Regions from separate parts of the Bradyrhizobium sp. Crot121 genome, predicted to be linked through region 1. Evidence: predicted binding sites of a transcription regulator. Region 1 holds the regulator's gene; the other holds the start of a gene.
What was found. The regulator LexA, encoded in region 1, represses DNA repair genes until DNA is damaged. The targets are predictions, from matches to a motif close to TGTTCNNNNTGTGTTCNG.
Positions count from the first base shown of each region.

Region 2: a site for LexA is predicted at 1,693-1,710, ahead of uvrA (excinuclease ABC subunit UvrA). Genes of this name have one in related genera too.

Region 1 is NZ_JCAMOR010000111.1:13,403-17,038, reverse strand. Features, by position in the region: gene AC5ZGW_RS42060 (HAD-IA family hydrolase) at 1-334, shown strand, start outside; gene AC5ZGW_RS42055 (molybdopterin molybdotransferase MoeA) at 344-1,555, shown strand; gene lexA (transcriptional repressor LexA) at 1,757-2,458, shown strand; gene AC5ZGW_RS42045 (hypothetical protein) at 2,751-3,176, shown strand; gene AC5ZGW_RS42040 (hypothetical protein) at 3,314-3,535, shown strand; gene AC5ZGW_RS42035 (ComEC/Rec2 family competence protein) at 3,545-3,636, opposite strand, start outside.
Region 2 is NZ_JCAMOR010000023.1:83,444-87,079, forward strand. Features, by position in the region: gene uvrA (excinuclease ABC subunit UvrA) at 1-1,606, opposite strand, end outside; gene AC5ZGW_RS21145 (outer membrane protein) at 1,915-2,670, opposite strand; gene AC5ZGW_RS21150 (single-stranded DNA-binding protein) at 3,123-3,620, shown strand.

The DNA.
Region 1 (3,636 bases):
AATCGCCGAGCACCTGGCGCGCGCCAAGACGCGTCTGCCGCTCTATGCGTTCTCGAATACCAATCCGCCTCATATCGAGCATTTCTCGACAGCCTATTCGGACGTGCTCGGCCACTTCCGTCAGATCTTCTTCTCCTCCACGATCGGGCTACGGAAACCTGACGCGGACGCCTATGATTACGTGATAAAGGCGATCGGCGTGCCGGCTTCGCGCATCGTGTTCTTCGACGATTCCGCCGAGAACATCCGCGGCGCACGGGCGATGGGCCTCGCAGCCATTCACGTCACATCACCGGATGATGTGACGAACGCGCTTCTCGCCCTCGGAATTTAGGAGTTGCCCGTGGCCTTGATGCCGGTCGCCGATGCGCTTGCCGCGGTTCTCGCCGGCGCGGAACCTTTGCCGGAAGAGATGGTCGCACTCGATGCCGCCTATCACCGCACGCTTGCCCGTGACGTCGCGGCAAAGCGTACTCAGCCGCCACTGGCGATGTCGGCGATGGATGGCTATGCGGTGCGATCCGCCGATGCCGCCGACTTGAGCGCGCGGCTGAAGGTGATCGGCGAAGTCGCCGCGGGCCGGCCGTTCGATCGGGAACTTGGTCCGCGGGAAGCGGCACGGATCTTCACCGGAGGCGTCATTCCCGCCGGCGCCGATGCGGTCGTGATCCAGGAGGACACCCGGGTCGATGGCGATCACATCACCATCACCGAGGCCGCTGTCGCCGGGCGGCATATCCGGCCCGCCGGCGTCGATTTCCGCGAGGGTGACGTGCTGCTGAGGCGCGGAAGCCGGCTGACCGACCGCGCGCTGTCGCTGGCGGCGTCGATGAACTATCCGGAACTCCCCGTGCGGCGCCGACCCAAGGTCGCCGTGCTCGCGACCGGCGACGAACTCGTGATGCCGGGCACCTCTCCGGGTCCAGGCCAGATCGTCTATTCCAACGGCTATGCGCTGCGGGCGATGGCGCGTGCAGAAGGCGCTGAAGCGATCGATCTGGGGGTCGCCGCCGACACGGTTGCCGCCACCACCCACGGCATACGCCGCGCGCATGCCGCGGGCGCCGACATCCTCATCACCACCGGCGGCGCCTCGGTCGGCGACCATGACCTCGTGAAGCCGTCGCTTGAGGCCGAGGGCGTGACCATGGCGTTCTGGAAGATCGCGATGCGGCCGGGCAAGCCGATGATGCATGGCCGGCTCGGCGCGATGCGAGTGATCGGCCTGCCCGGCAATCCGGTGTCGTCCTATGTCTGCGCCTATCTGTTCCTGGTGCCGTTGATTCGGGCCCTGCTCGGCCGCTCGGCGATTCATCACGTGACGGAAAGCGCCCTGCTCGGCCGCGATCTCGCCGCCAACGATCAGCGCGAAGATTATCTTCGTGCGCTACTCGAAGAGCGCGACGACGGCACGCTGATCGCAACGCCGGTCACCAAGCAGGACAGTTCGCTGCTTGGGAATCTCACTGCGGCGCAGGCACTTGTGATCCGTCCGCCATTCGCGCCGGCCGCAGCAAAAGGCGCGCCTTGCGACATCCTCCGATTGCCTGAATGACGCTGCGACCAACACCTGCCGGAGCATCTCTGGTCGCGTTCACCAGAAATTAAGTGGTTGCGGAACACATATCGAACATATAGTGTCCGTTCATGATTTGTTTCGAAACTCGCTGTCTACGAATGGGAGTGCGTGACTCCCGAGATCAGCTCTTCTCAAGTCTCGGATCGAACGACGCTACCAACCGGGGGAATGCTCGCGATGCTTACGCGCAAACAGTATGAACTTCTGCGTTTCATCAACGAACGGCTGAAAGAGGCCGGCGTGCCTCCTTCCTTCGACGAGATGAAGGACGCGCTCGACCTGCGCTCGAAGTCCGGCATCCACCGCCTGATCACGGCGCTGGAGGAACGGGGCTTCATCCGCCGCCTGCCGAACCGCGCCCGCGCGATCGAGGTGATCAAACTGCCTGAGCTCTCCGCCGCCGGCAACGGCCGCCGCGGCTTCACGCCGAGCGTCATCGAGGGCACGCTCGGCAAGCGCACGACCAGCGCGGCCGTGGCCGAAGACGATGGCAACCGTCCCGTCGCCGTTCCCGTGATGGGCCGGATCGCGGCGGGTACGCCGATCGAGGCGCTGCAGACCCGCAGCCACACCATCAGCGTGCCGCCCGACATGCTCGGCTCCGGCGAGCATTATGCGCTCGAGGTGCGCGGCGATTCCATGGTCGAGGCCGGCATCCTCGACGGCGACATGGCGCTGATCCAGCGTAACGACACCGCCAACACCGGCGACATCGTGGTGGCGCTGATCGATGAGGAGGAAGCGACGCTGAAGCGCTTCCGGCGCCGCGGCGCGTCAATCGCGCTTGAGCCTGCCAATGCGGCCTACGAAGTCCGCATCCTGCCGCCGAACCGGGTGCGGATCCAGGGCAAGCTGATCGGGCTTTATCGCAAGTACTGAGCCGACGAGGACGCAGCAGCTCGTCTGGTACTTTGGTGGGTGATCTGCCCTCAAGGACACTGACAAGAACGATTTAGAGTGATTAGAATAAGAGCCCCGGTAAGTTCGCCGGGGCACTCTCGGTGCAAGGAGATGTGCGGCAGCGCCTCCTATCGTGTTTGTGAACGGCTAGAGGGCGCGGGCCGTACAAATGCCAAGAACGGAGCAGAGGCTTATAAGTTATCGTCCACTCTGATAGAGGCCTGCGCCTCTTCCCAGGCCGGGTCGGCTATCTCGAATGAGGAGCAATCCGATGTGTGACTATAGCCTGCATGCCGTGGCGACGCGTCCCGCCCAGGTTGGAGAGACGCTTATCACCACCACCTTCCGCGGTACCTCGACCCGCGGCTTCGCTTCGGAAAGCGATCCGACGGTCGCAGTCTGCATGCTTCCCGGGACCGAACTCGCGTTCGCCGATAACGTCCGCTACGACAATCGCTGGATCTGGACCAAGACGACCGGCTTCCGTGTCGGCAAGTTCAACCAGATCGATGCGCATATTCGGGATCGTCATCACGACGCGATCGACTTCCCCGATGGCAGCCATGTGCTGGTGACCCAGCTCTGCGAAGGGCAGCGGGCGACCGTGCTGCAATTGCCCGTGACGCATCATGTTGCAGAGCCGGCACCGAAGGCGGTCGACCAGCGCCCCGCGCCGAACCCGCTGTTCATCGGCTGAGAGCTTCGGGCAGCGTGCGCCGCCGGTCTCGGCCGGCGGGACGTTGCCGCGGGTGAAAAGCAAAGTATTCGAGCGGCCCCGGAGGCCATCCCGGGGCAGATGTGGTTTTGTTGAACTATTCGCAAGGGGCATGATCGGTGGTCACCAAGATCACATGGCAAAAAGCCGGACGGGTGGCCCAGCCCGGCCGATACATGTTCAGGTTCGGCTGGCTCACCGTCGCAGCGGAAGATCTCGCGATCTGGGAGCGATTTCCGGATGCGAGCTTCACGCTCGTGCAAGTGCCGTCGCATTCGGGCGGTCCCGACGAATTTCGGCTCGGCGCCTTCGAGCTGCCGGCCAACGCCGGTGGAGATTGACGGGAGCGCTCAGTCTTCCGGCTGCAGGTCGGACTCGGACGGGGTCGCATCGATGGCGCGCAGCGCGGGTGCCCCTTGGATCCGGATCGTGGTCTCGGGTT
Region 2 (3,636 bases), on a different contig from region 1:
GGGACGCGAGTCGGATGCGCTGGCTTTCGCCGCCGGACAATGTGCCGGAGGAGCGGGACAGCGTGAGATAGTTGAGGCCGACGTCGAGCAGGAAGGTCAGTCGCTCGCGGATTTCCTTCAGCACGCGCGCGGCGATCTCGTTCTGCTGCGTGTTCAGCGCTTCCGGCACGGTCTCGAACCACTCGCCGGCGCGCTTCACCGACAGGTCGGCGATCTCGCCGATATGCTTGCCGCCGATCTTGACGCACAGCGCTTCCGGCTTGAGGCGATAGCCACTGCAGGCGGCGCAAGGAATGTCGGTGAAATATTTCGCCAGCTCCTCGCGCGCCCACTCGCTCTCGGTCTCGCGGTAGCGGCGGTTGATGTTGGTGATCACGCCCTCGAACGGCTTCTTGGTGTCGTAGGAGCGGACGCCGTCCTCATAGGAGAACTTGATCTCGTCGTCGCCGGAGCCGTGCAGGATGGCGTTCTGCGTCTTCTTCGCCAAGTCCTTCCACTTGGTGTCGAGCGTGAACTTGTAGTGCTTGCCGAGCGCGGTCAGCGTCTGCAGGTAATAGGGCGAGGAGGACTTGGCCCACGGCGCGATCGCGCCCTTGCGCAGGGACAGATCCTTGTCGGGAATGACGAGGTCCTCGTCGACATGCTGCTCGATGCCGAGGCCGCCGCAGGCGGGGCAGGCGCCATAGGGATTGTTGAACGAGAACAGCCGCGGCTCGATCTCGGGGATGGTGAAGCCGGAGACCGGGCAGGCGAACTTTTCCGAGAACAGGATGCGTTCCGGTCCGCTCTTGTCGTGGATCTTTGCGGTCTTCTTCTTTTCTTCGGCGGGAGCTGCCGCCGGGGCGTCGGCGAATTCGATCACCGCAAGGCCCTCGGCAAGCTTGAGCGCGGTCTCAAAGCTCTCCGCGAGACGCTGACCGATGTCGGGGCGCACCACGATGCGGTCGACGACGACGTCGATGTCGTGCGGAAACTTCTTGTCGAGGCTCGGCGCTTCGGCGAGCTCATGGAAGGTGCCGTCGATCTTGACGCGCTGAAAACCCTTCTTGAGATATTCGGCGAGCTCTTTCCGGTACTCGCCCTTGCGGCCGCGCACGACCGGCGCCAGCAGATAGAGGCGAGTGCCCTCGGGCAAGGCGAGCACGCGATCGACCATCTGCGAGACGGTCTGGCTCTCGATCGGCAATCCCGTGGCCGGCGAATAGGGCACGCCGACGCGGGCCCAGAGCAGGCGCATGTAGTCGTAGATCTCGGTGACAGTGCCGACGGTCGAGCGCGGGTTCTTCGAGGTGGTCTTCTGCTCGATGGAGATGGCGGGCGAGAGGCCGTCGATCTGGTCGACATCAGGCTTCTGCATCATCTCCAGGAACTGGCGGGCATAGGCCGACAGCGATTCGACATAGCGGCGCTGGCCCTCGGCATAGATGGTGTCGAAGGCAAGCGAGGACTTGCCGGAGCCGGACAGGCCGGTGAAGACGACGAGCTTGTCGCGGGGAATCTCGACGTCGATGTTCTTGAGATTGTGCTCCCGCGCGCCGCGGATCGTGATGGCACGCGTTGAGGAGCCGGCGGTCGGTTGGCGCTTCGCCCTGAGCACTTCATCCATATCGGCATTTCCAGGCGCTTGTAAGCGCGCCACGTTATGGGCGCGCGTCGTCGGAAATCCCTACCACGGCGCCGATGGGGTGATGCCGGAACATAGGAAGAACGGGCGACGATTTCCAGTGCTCAGCACGAATCATCAACGATTTGTTTCTGATCGCATTTCCTGCGTGCAGCTTTGGCAGTAGCTGGCAGCAAGAGGGGCCCGCGCAAGCGGAGCTTCGCAGATGAGCGGCTCGGAACGAACGACACGCAAACAAAAAGGCCGGCGCAAGGCCGGCCTTTTCTTAAGATTGATATCCGATCGCGAGATCAGTACCGCCCGATGATCGGAGCGCCGCCGAGGCCGAACTTGTAGTTCACGCGGACGGTGACGAGGTCGATGTCCTGCTTGATATTCTCGGTGGCGAAGAGGCTGCCGGCCGGGCCGGCGAAGCCATTGTTGACGAAATCGTAGGAGCGATTGCCCAGGAAGATGTGATTGTACTCGGCGCCGACCGACCAGTTCGGCGCAAAGCCGTACTCGATGCCAGCGCCAACCGAGGCTCCCCAGCGGGTGTCGTTGATGTCGTTGGTGATCGGGAAACCGGTGAAGGCGTCACGCACGCGGTAGCGATCGGCGACCACGGCCGCGCCGCCCTTGACGTAGAACAGCACATTGTTGGCAGCATAGCCGATCTGGCCGGTGATCAGGCCGAAGGCGTCGACCCTGGTCTCGTTGGTGTCGATGCCCGTCAGCAGGCTGATGTTGCTGCCCTTGAAGTCGGCCCAATTGCCCTGGCCTTCGACGCCGAACACCCAGGTGCCCATCTGCCAGCGATAGCCGATCTGACCACCAGCAGTGCCGCCGTCGGCGTTATGGGAGCCGTCACTGAAACCAAGGACGTCCCAGCGGTTGCGGCTCGTTCCCCAGCCGCCGTTGCCGCCGATATAGAACCCGGTCCAGTCGTAGACGACGGCGACGGGCGCCGGCGGAGCCTTGACATAAGGGCGCGCGGCAAGATCGGCAGCCGAGGCGGGCGCAGCCAGCGCAACCAAGGCAACCGTTCCAAGCAAAAACTTCTTCATCGTAGCTCTCCAGCCTTTGTTCGCTTCAATTTGGTCCCGAAGCGTTACGGTATTAAAGACGCGAGCGCCGCGCCGTCGTTTTAGGCATATACTCCGATTCAACCGGAAATACCGTCGCCGAAACGCAACACTTCACGGCGAAGTACCGGGAACATAAGTTAATGGTTTTCTTGATGTTTTATGGAACCCCAGGGTCGATTTCGGGTTCCATCCTGGCCGCACCAAATTTGGGCCACAATGCCACCACGATTATGTCAAGTTGCATGGAACAAAACTGGAACAATGGCGCGGCTGGTGCTATATGTGGATAACCGCGCAATGGACGGGGAATGGCTGCGCCCGACGGTGTCGGCGAGCGTATAGGGTCCGTCAGCAATGTAAGATGTGGTTAGCGAAGACTGAATGTGGCCGCCGTGTAACCGGCCGGCCCAGTGATTGAGTGGAGAGCGGCGATGGCGGGAAGCGTAAATAAGGTCATTCTGGTGGGCAATCTCGGCAAGGACCCGGAAATCCGGCGGACCCAGGACGGCCGTCCGATCGCCAATCTGAGCGTCGCGACCTCCGAGACCTGGCGCGACCGGGCCACCGGCGAGCGCAAGGAAAAGACCGAGTGGCACCGTGTCGTCATCTTCAATGAAGGGCTCGCCAAGGTCGCCGAGCAATACCTGAAGAAGGGCGCCAAGGTTTACGTCGAGGGCCAGCTCCAGACCCGGAAATGGACCGATCAGAGCGGGGTCGAGAAATATTCGACCGAAGTGGTGCTGCAGGGCTTCAACTCCAACCTCACGATGCTGGACGGCAGGGGCGGCGGTGGCGGCAGCTTCTCCGACGACATGGGCAGCGGTGGCGGCGATTTCGGCGTCAGCGGCCCCTCGAGTTCCGCGCCACGCCGCGCCGTGCCGGCCGGCGCCCGCAACAACAACGACATGGACGACGATATCCCGTTCTGATCGAGCGGTACGTTGC